One region of the Tepidicaulis sp. genome, then DNA from elsewhere that is predicted to be linked to it. Evidence: predicted binding sites of a transcription regulator. Region 1 holds the regulator's gene; the other holds the start of a gene.
The links. The regulator LexA, encoded in region 1, represses DNA repair genes until DNA is damaged. The targets are predictions, from matches to a motif close to TGTTCNNNNTGTGTTCNG.

Region 1 (7,848 bases):
TGTACGACACCTATCAGGTGGCCGAGGCGCGGGCGCTGGGCGCGGATTGCATTCTCATCATCATGGCGGCGGTCAGCGACGCACAGGCGCTCGAACTCGAAAGCGCCGCCCACGGCTATGACATGGACGTGCTGGTGGAAGTGCATAACGAGGAAGAGCTGGAACGCGCAGGCGCGCTTTCCTCGCCGCTGCTCGGCATCAATAACCGGAATTTGAAGACCTTTGAGACGACATTGGAGACGACAAAGCGTCTCGTACCCTTTGTCCCCAAAGGCAAACTGATTGTCGGGGAAAGCGGCCTCAACACGCCCGCTGATCTTGCCATGCTTTCCGCTTGCGGCGTGAACAGCTTTTTGATCGGGGAAAGCCTGATGCGTCAGGCGGATGTGGAACAGGCGACGCGCACATTGCTGCATAGGCAAGAAATGAGAGCCTGACCCGATGAGCTACGAAATTCGCCTTGCCACACTTGACGATGTTCCCGCTCTCGGCCCCGTCGAGGTGGCGGCGGGACAGCTCTTCAAGACCGTCGGCATGGGGCATCTTTCGCATAAATTCATGGAACCGGAAATGGCGGCCGCCTTCGTGCGGGCCAAAGGCTGTTTCGTGGCCGAGGCGGAAGACGGCGCGCTGGCCGGTTTTGCCATGTCCGCGCCGCTCGACCATTCGGTCTTCATCCATGAAATTTCCGTCGATACCGCCCATGGCCGGCAAGGGCTCGGAGGGAGGCTTATCGGCGCCGTTTCCGACTGGGCCAAAGCCCTCGGCAAACCGGCGGTGACGCTTTCCACCTTCACGGACGTGCCCTGGAATGCGCCTTATTATGGCCGCCAGGGATTTTCGGTGGTAGAGCGGGAGGACTGGTCGCCGGCCTTCTTCATCATTCATGCGCATGAAGAAGAAAGCGGCCTTCCCATCGACCGGCGCTGTTTTATGCGCAAGGAGCTTTAAGCATGGCGGGCAAGCTTTCCCATCTCGATGACAAGGGCGCGGCGCATATGGTCGATGTTTCGGCCAAGGATGTGACGCAGCGCACCGCAACCGCCAAAGGGCGCATCGAAATGGCACCGGAAACGCTTGCCCTCATTCTCGACAACAAGATCACCAAGGGAAACGTCATCGAGATCGCGCGCCTTGCCGGGATCATGGCGGCGAAAAAGACCGCGGACCTCATTCCGCTCTGCCATCCCTTGATGCTTTCCAAAGTCTCCGTCGAACTTGAAGCCGACAAGGAGGCCTCTGCCATCGAGGTGAGCGCCACGGTGAAAGTGAGCGGGCAGACGGGCGTCGAGATGGAAGCGCTGACCGCCGTCAATGTTGCGTGCCTGACGATCTACGACATGGCGAAAGCGGTGGACCGGGGCATGCGCATCACCGACATTCGCCTGACGCATAAATCGGGCGGTAAATCCGGCACCTTTGAGGCCGGCTAAAAGGTTCCTCATGGCTCTTCTTCCCGTTGCCGACGCGATCGAGAAAATCGGCGCTGCTATTGCCCCGCTTGAAGCGGAGCGCATTCCGCTCGCCGAAGCGGGCCACCGGGTGCTCGCCCGCGATCTTGCCGCTTTGCGCACGCAGCCCCCTTTCGATGCCTCGGCCATGGACGGCTATGCGCTGAGGGCAGAAGACGCCGCCAAGGTGCCGGCGGAGCTGAAAGTGATCGGTGAAGCACCGGCCGGGCGCGCCTTTGAGAGCAAAGTAGGCTCCGGCGAGGCGGTGCGTATTTTCACCGGCGGGCCGCTGCCTGAGGGCGCCGACACTATCGTCATTCAGGAAGATACGGAGCGCAGCGGCGACACCGTGCGCATTCTGGAAGCGGCCGTCCCCGGCAAACATATCCGCCGCGCCGGGCTCGATTTTAGCGAAGGAGAAAGCGTGCTTAAACAAGGCGCGCTGCTCGGACCCGCCGCGCTCTCCCTTGCCGCCGCTGCGAACCATACTGCGCTCGATGTTTACCGGCGCCCGCGCGTTGCATTTTTTGCGACGGGCGATGAGCTGGTGCCTCCGGGCGAGGAGCCGGGCCCTTCGCAAATCGTCGCCTCGACGGGCGCGGGCCTTGCCGCCCTCATCCGCCGCTGCGGCGGCGTGCCGCTCGATCTTGGGATTGCACGGGACAACCGGGAAAGCCTTCTGGAAAAAGCGGACGCTACAAAAGACGCCGACATGGTGGTGACGCTGGGCGGAGCCTCGGTCGGTGAGCACGATCTCGTGCAGGATGTGCTGGGCGGCGCCGGGCTCGACGTCGCCTTCTGGCGCATTGCCATGCGCCCAGGCAAGCCCTTGATGTTCGGTGCGCTCTCGGGAAAACCTTTTCTCGGCCTGCCGGGCAATCCCGTCTCCGCGCTTGTCTGCGCCGAGCTTTTCCTCAGCGCCGCGCTGATGCGCCTTCAGGGGCGGCAAGCGGCGCACCCCCGGCTTTTGCCCGCCCGCCTTGCCGTGCCGCTCAAAGCCAATGACACGCGCCAGGACTACATCCGCGCTGCGCTTGAGGAGGAGGACGGGGAATGGCGCGCCAAGCCGCTTTCCGTTCAGGACAGTTCCATGCTTTCCGGCCTTGCCCGCGCGGGCTGCCTTATCGTGCGTCCGCCCCATGCGGCAGCCGCGGAAACCGGGGCGCTGGTTAATGTCCTCCCCCTTGAAGGGTAATTTTATCCACAGAAGGGTTGACGCGGAAAAAGAACCAAACTAGAACAAGTGAAATGTTTATCGTTTGTTCTAGATATTGGGGCCGCACCCATGCTCACACGCAAACAGCATGAACTTCTTATGTTCATCAACGAACGCCTGAAAGAAACGGGCGTTGCGCCTTCCTTCGACGAAATGAAGGAAGCGCTGAATTTGCGCTCGAAATCGGGCATTCACCGGCTCATCACAGCGCTGGAAGAGCGCGGCTTTATCCGCCGCCTCGCCCACCGGGCCCGGGCGCTGGAAGTGCTGAAACTGCCCGATGCGGCGGCCCCGAGCCTGGCGCGCGGGCGCGGCTTCGAGCCGGAGGTGATCGAGGGCGGCGGCGCCCCCGCTGCGAGCCTGGCACCCGCCCCTGCCAATGAGAACGATGCCCTACCCGTCTCCGTCATGGGCCGGATTGCCGCCGGTACGCCGATCGAGGCGCTGCAGGAGGAAAGCCATCAGGTTTCCGTACCGCTTGCCATGCTCTCCAACGGCGAGCATTACGCGTTGGAAGTCAAAGGCGATTCCATGATCGAGGCCGGCATTCTGGACGGCGACACCGTGATCATTCAGCGCTGCGATACGGCCAATAATGGGGAGATCGTTGTGGCGCTGGTCGATGGCTACGAAGCAACCTTGAAGCGCCTGCGCCGGAAAGGCGATTCCATTGCGCTGGAAGCGGCGAACCCTGCCTATGAAACGCGGATCTTCGGCCCGGACCGGGTGAAGGTTCAGGGCCGCCTTGTCGGCCTAATGCGCCGCTACTAAGCGCCTGCAAACTACCAGGGGCGTGTCCAGGGCCGGATGCCCTGCACGCCCCTTACCGTTTCCACTGTCAGCTTTCCCTCATTCCAATAAAGCGCCTGCGTGCCCGTGCGCGATAAATCGCCGTAATCGAGCACCAGCCGGGCATGGCAGGCTTTATCATCAAGCCCCCATCCCACATCTTTTTCCATCACAATAATGTCTGCCCACGGACAATCCTCAAGCAGTGCCCGCTCGTCTTTGATGTGAGCGATGCGCGGGGCGCCCGGCGCTTCATAGAGACAGGAAAGCCCGTCGCAGCGCCAGGGCGTCTCTTCCGCCGCCGCGCGGGGGCTGCGGGTGTCGCCTTCCTCCCGCAGCCAGATGGAAGCCTGAAAGGCCGGGCGCGATGCATTGAGGATGAGCTTGCCGTCTTCGCCCCGCACCGCAATAAGGCGGGCATTTTCGGATATGAGAATATCGGGGCGCGGCGCAAGCGCCCAAAGAAGAAGCCCGCCCGCAAGAAAGAGGCTGCCGGCAAAGCGGACCCGCCCCTTCCATAAGGCAAGCCAGAGCCCGCCCAAAGTGACGAGCCCCAAGGCGGCCTCCGGTCCGCCCGGCACGCCGCGCACCGCGCCCGGCCACGCGGCAACGGTGGCAGCAGCAGCAAGCAATCCTTCAAGCCCGAGCTCCATAATGGCGAGCGGCCAGGCCTCGAGCCCGAAAGGCATGAGCGCGAAAGCGGCAACGGCAAAAGGCATGACGAGCAGCGCGACAAGCGGCATGGCAAGGAGATTGCCTGCGAGGCCATAGGCGGCGACACGGTTGAAGTGGAACGCGGCAAAGGGTGCCGTGGCGAGCCCGGCAATGAAACTCGTCAGCAAGAGCCCGGCCCCATAAAGCAGCGCAAGCTGCAGCGGCCCGCGGGCGCGCCAATCCGCGAGCAAAGCATTGAGCTGCGCGGCGCGGGTTTCATACACCGCAACCAGTGCCGTCACGGCGGCAAAGGACATTTGAAAACCGGCAGAGAGCACGCTTTCGGGCCGGAGCACCAGAAGCGCAAAAGCGGCAAGCGCCACATTGCGCATGGTCATGGCCGGCCGGTCGAGCATGAGCGAGAGCAGCACAAGCGCGATCATGATGAAGGCGCGCTGGGTCGCCGTGCTCATGCCGGAAATGACGAGATAGGCGGCGGCACCTGCAAGCGCGAGCCCGGCCGCCCATTTCTTCACCGGGTAATGCAGCGCAAGGCGCGGCACCAGCGCCATGAGAAGGCGCAAGCCTCCGAAGAGCGCGCCCGTCAGCAGCGCCATGTGAAGACCGGAAATCGCCAGCACATGGGCAAGGCCCGAGGCGCGCAAATTTTCTTCCACCTCTTGCGGCAAATAAGCCCGCTCGCCGGTCATCAGCGCAACGGCGACCGCGCCGGTGTCGGGCGACATGGCGGCGAGCACCCGCGCGCCGATAGCCTGGCGCAGCGCATGCAGTGCTCTACGGGCGGCAACAAACACGCCCTCCGCCTCTCCCTGGATTTCCGGCGCGCCCAGCATGACGCCGCCCGCGCCGATCCCCTCGAACCAGAGCACCCTGCCGTAATCGAACCCGCCGGGCGCGGCAGGCAGGCTATTGGGCCAAAGCTTCACCGGCCCTTCGATCCGGTCACCGGGCCGCAGCGCCAGCGCGCGCGGGTCCGAGCCCCGGTAGGTGAGGCGAACCTTGCGGGGCGGGTCCGGCACATGTTCCAGCGCCTCGATCTCTACATCGGCGCGCAGCCGCCCGTCGCCCTCCCGGCTCACCGCGCTCACCGTGCCCTGCAAAATGCCGTAGGAGAGCTCACCCGTGAGCGGGGAATGATCGATAATGCTGACGCGCAGCCCCGCGAGCGCAAAGCCGAGCGCGGCAAGCCCCGCCGCTATGAGCGCAAGGCGCAAGAGCGGGCGCGCCGCAAGGCGCCACTGAGCCAGGAACGCGGCAAGGGCAAGGAGCGCCGCCCAGCCCCAGGCCGGCTCGAACCGCAGGCTAAAATAAAGGAGAATCCCGAGCCCCAGGAAAACCGGCGCCCAGAGGCCGAACCTCTCCGATTCCCGCAAGAGCCCGTGCCATAGGGAAAAAACCGGGCCGGAGAGCCCCCTCCAGGTCCGCCCCAGCCCCCACCTCCCGGACCCGGCGGGCCAAATATCTCCGGTACCTAGCGCGATATCCCCCTCCTCAAGAACAAATCGCGAATATTTCGCCCCGCAGAGCCCGGAAAGCCGGAAAAAAGTATGCGCGGAACGCTACCACGCCCCCTTTGCCTGTGGTAAGAACGGCAGCCTGTTTACGCCCCTGCCGCAACGGTTTCCTCGGCCTTAGGCCAGTGTCCGCGGCTGGGCCTTCACGCCACACCAGGACTGAAATTCCAGCGGGTCACCCCGCTGAAAATAAAGCTGAACGTTAGAATGACCGGAACTCAAAAAGTCGTCACCCGTTTCGCGCCTTCGCCGACCGGCTATCTGCATATTGGCGGTGCCCGCACGGCGCTGTTCAATTGGCTGTTTGCGCGCCATCACGGGGGCCGGTTTCTTCTGCGTATTGAGGATACGGACCGCGAACGCTCCACTCAGGGCGCCATCGATGCGATTTTCGAAGGGCTGAACTGGCTGGAGCTCGGATGGGACGACGAGCCGGTCTATCAGTTCTCGCGCCAGGAAAAGCACCAGGCCGCCGCCGAAAAGCTGATTGCCGAGGGCAAAGCCTATTATTGCTATTGCTCGCCTGAAGAGCTTGAAGAAATGCGCGAGAGGGCCCGCGCCGAAGGCCGCCCGCCGCGCTATGACGGCACCTGGCGGGACCGCGACCCCGGCGAGGCGCCGGCAGGCGTCAAACCCGTGGTGCGTTTCAAGGCGCCGCAGGAAGGCGAAACCGTGGTGCGCGACCATGTGCTGGGCGATATCCGCATCGCCAACAACCAGCTCGACGATCTCATTCTGCTGCGCTCGGACGGCACGCCCACCTATATGCTCTCCGTGGTGGTGGACGATGTGGATATGGGCATCACCCATATCATCCGGGGCGACGATCACCTGACGAATGCCGCGCGCCAGAGCCAGCTATATGCGGCCCTTGGCTGGACGCCGCCGGAATTCGCCCATGTGCCGCTCATTCACGGGCCGGACGGCGCGAAACTTTCCAAGCGCCACGGCGCGCTTGGCGTGGAAGCCTACCGCGATATGGGCTATCTGCCCGAGGCGATGCGCAATTATCTCGTCCGGCTCGGCTGGAGCCATGGCGATGATGAAGTGTTCTCGACCGAGCAGGCGATCGAATGGTTCGGCCTTGAGAATATCGGCAAGTCGCCGGCGCGGTTCGATTTCGCAAAACTCGAAAACCTCAACGGCATCCACATCCGCCAGGGGGACGACGTAATGCTGGCCGATCAAACACTGTCGCTGATGAAGCGGCTGGAAGGCTGGCCAGAGGATGCGGGCTTGCGCGCCAAGCTCGTCGAGGCCATGCCGGGCCTGAAAGAGCGGGCGAAAACCCTGATTGAACTTGGCAAGGGCGCCGAATACCTTCGGGTGACGCGGCCGATCCCGCTGGACGAAAAAGCCCAGAAGCTGCTGAATGACGACGCCCGCGCCATGCTGAAAAAGCTGCATGAAGTGCTTTCCGCCCTGCCCGACTGGGAAATCGAGGCGCTGGAAGCGGCGGTGCGCCAGTTCACGGAGGATATGGGTCTCAAACTCGGCAAGGTCGCGCAGCCTTTGCGCGCGGCACTGACCGGCGGCAGCACCTCGCCGGGGATTTTTGATGTTCTGGTTTCACTCGGCCGGGAGGAATCCCTCGGCCGGATCGAGGATCAGGCAGGCTAAGGCCCGCTTCGATCCGCCGTTTTACACTCGGGCCGGTAAATCCGAGTAGCAGCGGCATAACAAGATGTTGCACTATGCCCGCCGCGGTACCGCGCCGCAGCCGGGTCCAGGAGAAGGATAGGGACAACGATGACGAAAACGGGAACCGACGCTGGAGCGAAGCAAACGGCCAAACTGGAAGTCGGCGGTAAGACCTATGACCTGCCGGTCTATGAAGGCTCGATTGGACCAAGCGTCATCGATGTGAGCGCCCTTTACGGCCAGACGGGATATTTCACCTACGATCCCGGCTTCACCTCGACGGCAAGCTGCGAGTCCGACATCACCTATATCGACGGCGACAAGGGCGAGCTGCTTTACCGCGGCTACCCGATCGAGCAGATCGCGGAAAAAGGCAACTTCCTGGAAACCTGCTACCTGCTGCTGAACGGCGAGCTGCCGACAAAGCAGGAATATGACGAGTTTTCCTACGCCATCTCGCGCCACACGATGGTGCATGAGCAGATGCAATATTTCCTGCGCGGTTTCCGCCGGGATGCGCATCCGATGGCCATCATGGTCGGCATGGTCGGCGCCCTGTCCG
Region 2 (7,848 bases), 610 kb from region 1:
TCATCGCTGTCATCGAAGGCATGCTGACGCGCGCGCGCGGCGGCAGAGATATTCTCGAACGCCTTTTCGTGGCGGCTGACAAAGCGGTGAAAATCGGCCCGCGAAAGCTTAAGCACATGGCAGCGGGTCAGCGCCTCCACCGAGGCCGAGCGCTTGCGCGCATCGATGAGCGCCATCTGACCGAAGAAATCGCCTTCCTCCAGGTCCACCACGCCGCCGGGCAGATAGGCCCGCGCTTCGCCCACAACGATAAAATACATGCCGTCCGCCTCTTCCCCGCGCTGGGTGATAAGCGTGCCGGCGGGAATGATTTGGGATTGCAGGAGTTTGAGAAGATCGCCGACGGCAAAAGGCTCAAGCCCCTGAAAAAGCGGCACACGCGCCACCATGTCCCAGTTCACCACGAAATCGCGCCGGTGAATTTCCTGGGCAAAGCCGCTCGAAACAATGGCAATCGGCACCGCGAACATGCAAAGCCCGAGCAGCATGACGATGCCGCCCACCAGCTTGCCGAGAAGCGTGATGGGCACCGCATCGCCGTAGCCGACGGTGGTGAGCGTTGCGATCGCCCACCACATGGCATCGGGCACGGAACCGAAATGCGCCGGCTGCACCTCCCCTTCGATCCAGTACATGGCCGTTGCCGAGGTCATGAGAAGACCGGCCATAATGATGAGCGCGCCCATAATGGCCCGGCTTTCGGACGCCAGCACCCGCCCGAATGTGGCAAGCGCGGGCGAGAACCGCGCCAGTTTGAAAAACCGCAAGAGGCGGAAGAGCCGCAGCACCCGCAAGTCGATAAAGAAAAAGAAAGAAAGATAGAAAGGCGCGATCACCGCAAGATCGATCAGCATCGGCCAGGTCAGCGCCCAGCGTGCCCGCGCCTTGAAGGGCGAAAGATGCCGCACCGTCGGATGATCCACCGCCACCCAGAGCCGGGCGAGATATTCCACCGTAAAAACCGTGATGGAGAAAATCTCGAACTGAAAGAACGCCGCACCATAGCGCGCATCGATCTCCGGCACGGTCTGCAGCGCGAAGGCTGCGACATTCGCCAGAATGAGCCCGACCATAAAGACGTCGAAGATGATGCTGGGCAGATCGCCGGTCTTGCCCGCCTCTAACACCACATAGAGACGGCGGCGCAGCCCATGGGCGCCGGACGCGTTATGCGGGCCTTCAGGCTGCACCGGCAAGGGAGCTGACCATGGCGCGGATGGCGCCGAGTGCCGCTTCTGCTTTCGCCCCGTCTGGGCCGCCTGCCTGGGCCATATCGGGCCGGCCGCCGCCGCCCTTGCCGCCCACGGCTTCCGCGCCCGCGCGCACGAGTTCCACCGCGCTATAGCGGTCCGTCAGATCGCCCGTCACGCCCACGGCAAGGCCTGCCTTGCCTTCTTCGGTCGCCGTGACGAAAGCCACGATACCGGTGCCGATCTGCTTCTTGGCATCGTCGATCATGCCGCGCAGGTCCTTCGGATTGACGCCGTCGAGCTTGCGCGCAATGAGCTTGATACCGCCAAGCTCCTCAGCCGCCTGCTCCGAAGAGGACGCGCCGCCGCCGCCCAGCGCGAGCTTGCGCTTGGCATCGGCGAGTTCCTTTTCCAGGCGCTTGCGCTCCTCGACAAGGGAGATAACGCGGGCCGGCACTTCATCCGGCGTCACGCGCAGGGCGGCTGCCGCATCGCGCGCAATCTCTTCCTGATGGACGAGATAGCGCCGCGCGCCCTCGCCCGTCAGCGCTTCGATACGCCGTACGCCCGAACCCACGGCCCCTTCCGAGATGATTTTGAACAGCGCGATGTCGCCGAGGCGGCGCACATGGGTGCCGCCGCACAGTTCCACCGAATAAGGCCGCTTGCCCTCTTCATCGGGCTCGCCCATGGCAAGGACGCGCACTTCATCGCCGTACTTTTCACCGAAAAGCGCCAGCGCGCCCGCTTCGATCGCCGCATCCGGCGTCATCAGGCGGGTCGAGACATCGGCATTGCGGCGGATCTGATCGTTGACGATCTCTTCCACCTTCGCGATCTCCTCCGCGCTCATCGGCTTGGGATGAGCAAAGTCGAAACGCAGCCGCTCCGGCGAGACAAGCGAACCCTTCTGCGCCACATGCTCGCCCAGCACCCGGCGCAGCGCCTCATGGACGAGGTGGGTCGCGGAATGATTGGCGCGCGTTGCCGTGCGCCGCGCCCGGTCCACCTGCAATTCGGCTATGTCACCGCTTTTCAGGCTGCCGCGTTTCAGCGTGCCGAGATGGACAATGAGATCGCCCACTTTCTTCAGCGTGTCGCGCACTTCGAATTCGGCCCCGGCGCCGGTAAAGATCACGCCGGTATCGCCGACCTGGCCGCCGCTTTCCCCGTAAAAAGGCGTCTGGTTGAGAATGACCGCGCCTTCATCGCCGGCTGAAAGGGCGTCCACCCGCGCGCCGTCTTTGACGAGCGCTACGATCTTGCCTTCCGCCGTTTCGTTCTCATAGCCCAGAAACTCGCTCGCACCCGCTTCATCGCGCAGCTCGAACCAGAGCGTTTCGGTTGCCTGCTCGCCAGAACCCGACCAGGCCTTGCGCGCTTCGGCCTTCTGGCGGGCCATGGCCTCATTGAAGCCTTCAACGTCCACATCCATGCCCCGGCCGCGTAGCGCATCCTGGGTCAGATCGAGCGGAAAACCGTATGTGTCGTAAAGCTTGAAGGCCGTCTCACCCGCCAATGTGCCTTGCCCTTGCTGCTGCGCAACTTCTTCATCGAGCAGCTTGAGGCCGCGGGCGAGCGTTTCGCGGAAACGGGTTTCTTCCAGCTTCAGCGTTTCGGTGATGAGCGCTTGCGCACGGGTTAGTTCCGGATAGGCCGCGCCCATCTGCTGAACAAGCGCCGGCACCAGTTTCCACATCATCGGATCGCTGGCGCCCAGAAGCTGAGCATGGCGCATGGCGCGGCGCATGATCCGGCGCAGCACATAGCCGCGCCCTTCATTCGACGGCAGCACACCGTCGGCAATGAGGAAGGAAGACGAACGCAAATGGTCGGCAATGACACGGTGGCTGACGCCATGGGTGCCGCGCGGCTCGGTGCTTGAGGCATGCGCCGAGGCCTCAATGAGCGCGCGGAAAAGATCCGTCTCGTAATTGTCATGCGTGCCCTGCAGCACGGCGCTGATCCGCTCGAGCCCCATGCCTGTGTCGATGGAAGGCTTGGGCAATTCCACCCGGTTGTCGGGTGTCAGCTGGTCGAACTGCATGAAGACGAGGTTCCAGATTTCGATAAACCGGTCGCCGTCTTCATCCGGGCTGCCGGGAGGTCCGCCCGGAATATGATCGCCGTGATCGTAGAAGATTTCTGAGCAGGGCCCGCAAGGTCCCGTCTCGCCCATGGACCAGAAATTGTCCGAGGTCGGAATGCGGATGATCTTGCTGTCGGAAAAGCCTGCGATCTTTTTCCAAAGCTCGAAGGCTTCATCGTCTTCGGAATAGACGGTCGCCAGCAGTTTGTCCTTCGGCAGGCCGAATTCCTTCGTAATCAGGTTCCAGGCAAACTCGATCGCCTCGGCCTTGAAATAATCGCCGAAGGAGAAATTGCCCAGCATCTCGAAGAAAGTGTGGTGGCGCGCCGTATAACCCACATTATCAAGATCGTTATGCTTGCCGCCTGCGCGCACGCATTTTTGCGAGGAAACCGCGCGCACGTAAGGGCGCTTCTCCGCCCCGGTGAAAACGTTCTTGAAGGGCACCATGCCTGCATTGGTGAAAAGCAGGGTGGGATCGTTCGAGGGAACGAGCGAGGCCGATTGCACGGTCTCATGGCCATTGGTGGCGAAATAATCGAGAAACGTCGCGCGAATATCGTTCAGGCCGCTCATAAAATTCACTCAAAAGGTCAAGGTTTGTGGGCAGTTACCGGCAATAGCATGAGCCTAGCTTTTACTAGGCAAGCCCTACCCTGTCCAGCGGCGCCGGAGGCCCGCGCCGCCCGCCCGCTTACCATTAGAACGCCCCCTCCCGCCGCCAAACGGTGGCACCTGGGGAGAAGGGCAGGCCCCGAAAAACGAGCCCCCGGAATCAAGAAGCGGCGCCGGGAACCGGCGCCGCTTCAACGCCTCAGGAGGCGTCACAGGAACTTTTAGCCCCGGAGGGAGGCAGGTCAGGCCGTCTCGGCCTCATCGCCATCGTCACCCTCTTCGGCATCGCCTTCGAACTCGGTTGCAACGAGCCCGGCATTTGCCCGCACAGCCTTTTCGATGGAAGCGGCCATGTCCACATTTTCCTTGAGGAATTGCTTGGCGTTTTCCCGGCCCTGGCCGATCCGCTGGCTGTCATAGGAATACCAGGCGCCCGATTTCTCCACGACCCCGGCCTTCACCCCGAGATCGAGCAATTCACCGGTCTTGGAAATACCCTCGCCATACATGATGTCGAATTCCACCTGCTTGAAGGGCGGGGCAACCTTGTTCTTGACCACCTTGACGCGGACATTGTTGCCCACCACCTCGTCGCGCTCCTTGATCGAGCCGATACGGCGGATATCGAGGCGCACGGAGGCATAGAATTTCAGCGCATTGCCGCCCGTCGTCGTTTCCGGGCTGCCAAACATCACCCCGATCTTCATGCGGATCTGGTTGATGAAAATCACCATGCAATTGGATTTGGCGATGGAAGCGGTCAGCTTGCGCAGCGCCTGGCTCATCAAACGGGCCTGAAGACCGGGCAGACTGTCGCCCATATCGCCTTCAAGCTCGGCGCGCGGCGTCAAAGCGGCCACGGAGTCGATCACCACAATATCCACCGCGCCGGAGCGTACCAGCGTGTCGGCAATCTCAAGCCCCTGCTCGCCCGTATCGGGCTGGGAGATCAGAAGGTCTTCCAGATTGACGCCCAGCTTGCGCGCATAAATGGGATCGAGCGCATGTTCGGCATCGACGAAGGCGCAGACGCCGCCGCTCTTTTGCGCTTCGGCCACCGTGTGCAGCGCCAGCGTCGTCTTACCGGAGCTTTCCGGCCCGTAAATTTCCACCACACGGCCCTTCGGCAATCCCCCGATGCCAAGCGCCACGTCGAGACCGAGAGAGCCGGTGGAAATCGACCCGATTTCGACCACCTGCTCGTTCTTGCCGAGGCGCATGATCGATCCCTTGCCAAAGGAACGTTCGATCTGGCCCAAGGCTGCGTCCAATGCCTTCTGCTTATCCATATCGCTCTTATCGTCTTTCCTGGAAAGGCTGACTACGTTTTCGGCTGTATCGCTCTTCGCCATCTTCGGCACCCCTTATTTCACAGGGGCCGTAGCCCCGCAATGGAAGTAAATGTACATATTTTGTTCTCATTGGCAAGCGATGCAATAAGCAGCTGTTTTAAAACGATAAATCGGAACGTGTTCGCAGAGCGTTCTCGAAAATTTGACCTTATCCCGCCCCCGCCGGCGCGACTCGCCGCTGCCGTCCGTCCGCCGCTTCCCGCGAAGGAGGATTCGGAAGCCCGGCGCAGCTTATGAGCGTGCAAATGCCCCCTCTCGGGCGCGCTCCCGGCACTCGCGCAAATATGAAAACCGAAGGCCAGAATTGCCGCGCGCCTGCCATTGCGGGCCCGGCGCAAACGGGCCACCTAGAGCGCGGGGATGATCACGCCAATTCCGGGGGACAGGCTCATGACCGCCACCAGCTTTCCGCTCTCTTCCTTGCCGCTGCTGCTTGTGGCGCTTTTCGGCTTCATCGCCTTTATGGGCGCGCGCGCCTGGCGGGCAGGCACGCTGACCCAGAGCGAGGCCGCGCTCCTTTTCGGGTTCTTTGCCGCCGGCGCACTCTGGACCTGGGTCTGCGCTGAGCTCGCCCTTTCCGGCGCCGCGCGCAGCGCCGAATTCCTTTTCTGGCTTCCCGGCCTCTGGCTGCCCTACACGATCATCCTCATCCTGCAGCCCTTGCGGCTCATGGCTTTCGGCCGCCAGGCGCTTTACAAGCTGATGGATGAAGTGCCGCCCGCCGCCATCGTCGCGCTGGAAGGCTTGCGCATTCTCGGCCTCGGCACCTTGATCAAAACGTTTCAGGGCACCTTCCCCGTCCATTTCGAAGTGCTGACGGGCATCCCCGATCTTCTCTTCGGCTTTTCCGCCCTTGCCGTCCTCTGGCTCATTGCGCGCGGCAAGATCACCTGGCGCGGGCTTGTGCGCTGGCACCTTGCCGGTCTTTTCCTGCTCGTGCCCGCCGGGCTTTTCATTCAGCTCGGCCTGCCCGGCCCCTTGCAGCTTTTCTCCAGCCCGCCGACAAGTCTTGCGCTTTTCGAGTTTCCGATGATCCTCGCGCCCGCCTCCGCCGTGCCGCTCTTTGCCTTCATCAATGTCTGGTCGGTGCTTTGGCTGCGCCGGCGCAGACCTGAAAACCTGCTCGCGCCTTACGCGCGCAGCACCGCAGCGGCAACGGAGAAAAAAGCACAAGCCTAAGGGAGATAGAAGTCGGCGCCTCAGGCGTCGTCCATCGCCTCTTTCACCGCTGCGGCAAGCTGCTTCAGCGAGAAAGGTTTCGGCAGGAAGCGGAAATCCTCATTGGGATCGAGGCTTTTGGCAAAGGCGTCTTCGGCATAGCCCGACACGAAAATGATTTTCGTCGCCTTGCCCCGGCTGCGCAGCTCTTTCAGCATGGTCGGCCCATCCATATTGGGCATCACCACGTCGGAGACGATGAGATCGATCTTGCCTTCATGGCTGTCGACGAGTTCAAGCGCCGCCTCGCCGCTTTCCGCCTCCAGCACTTCATAGCCGCGCGTGGTCAGCGCGCGCACGGCGAAGGTGCGCACCGCATCTTCGTCTTCCACCAACAAGATGGTGCCCTTGCCGGTCAGATCGCGCGTATCGGCGGGCGCGGCCTCTTCGGCCTTGGCGGCCTTTTCCTTCTCGGTCTCATAATAGCGCGGCAGATAGATGCGGAAGGTCGTACCCTTGCCCACGGTCGAGTACGGGAAGATATAGCCGCCCGTCTGCTTGACGATGCCGTAAACGGTGGAAAGCCCGAGCCCCGTTCCCTTGTTCACGTCCTTCGTGGTGAAGAAAGGCTCGAAGATCTTCGCCAAGTGCTCCTTGGAAATCCCGGTGCCGGTATCGGCCACCTCGACCAGAATATATTCGCCGGGCGGCATCACCGAATGATCGAGCGCGCGGGAATCGGCCTCCGACACATTCGCCGTGCGGATCGTCAGCCGTCCGCCTTCGGGCATGGCATCGCGGGCATTGACCGACAGATTGACGATCACCTGCTCCAGCTGGCTCTGGTCGACTTTGACGAGGCCGAGATCGCGCCCATGAACGATTTTCAGGTCCACCGTCTCGCCCAGCAGCCGGTCGAGCAGATTATGCAGTTCGGCCAGCTCGTCCGTCAGGTTCAGCACTTTCGGGCGCAGCGTCTGGCGGCGTGAGAAAGCCAAAAGCTGGCGCGTCAGATTGGCCGCGCGGTTGGCGTTCTGCTTGATCTGCATGACATCGGCAAAAGAAGGATCACCAGCCTTGTGGCGGGCAAGCAAGAGATCGCAAAAGCCGATAATCGCGGTGAGCAGATTGTTGAAATCATGCGCCACGCCGCCGGCAAGCTGCCCCACCGCCTGCATCTTCTGGGACTGGGCGAATTGCAGTTCCAGCGTTTTGCGCTCGGTGGAATCGACAATGTAAAGGGCAAGCTGCGCGGTCCCGCCGTCTTCCGCCCCGCCCCCGGCAGCCCCCGCCCGGCTATCGAGCCGGCTCGTATAGACCTGCACGATCCGGTCGCTTTGACCGGCCAGATGCGCCTCGAAAGAAACGATACCGTCGCCCTTCAGCCCGCGCGTCAGCGCGTCGCGGAAAGCATCCCGGTCTTCAGGCGCCAGAAACTCGGCAA

Region 2: recA (recombinase RecA) is a predicted target of LexA. The motif match lies at 5,297-5,314, and genes of this name have one in related genera.

The regions. Positions count from the first base shown of each region.
Region 1 is NZ_OZ244942.1:1,473,018-1,480,865, reverse strand. Features, by position in the region: gene trpC (indole-3-glycerol phosphate synthase TrpC) at 1-437, shown strand, start outside; gene ACOQOT_RS06935 (GNAT family N-acetyltransferase) at 442-951, shown strand; gene moaC (cyclic pyranopterin monophosphate synthase MoaC) at 954-1,433, shown strand; gene glp (gephyrin-like molybdotransferase Glp) at 1,444-2,646, shown strand; gene lexA (transcriptional repressor LexA) at 2,737-3,438, shown strand; gene ACOQOT_RS06915 (ComEC/Rec2 family competence protein) at 3,450-5,504, opposite strand; gene gltX (glutamate--tRNA ligase) at 5,853-7,265, shown strand; gene gltA (citrate synthase) at 7,395-7,848, shown strand, end outside.
Region 2 is NZ_OZ244942.1:2,084,489-2,092,336, forward strand. Features, by position in the region: gene ACOQOT_RS09995 (cyclic nucleotide-gated ion channel) at 1-1,190, opposite strand, end outside; gene alaS (alanine--tRNA ligase) at 1,180-3,855, opposite strand; gene recA (recombinase RecA) at 4,137-5,246, opposite strand; gene ACOQOT_RS10010 (hypothetical protein) at 5,637-6,425, shown strand; gene ACOQOT_RS10015 (response regulator) at 6,446-7,848, opposite strand, start outside.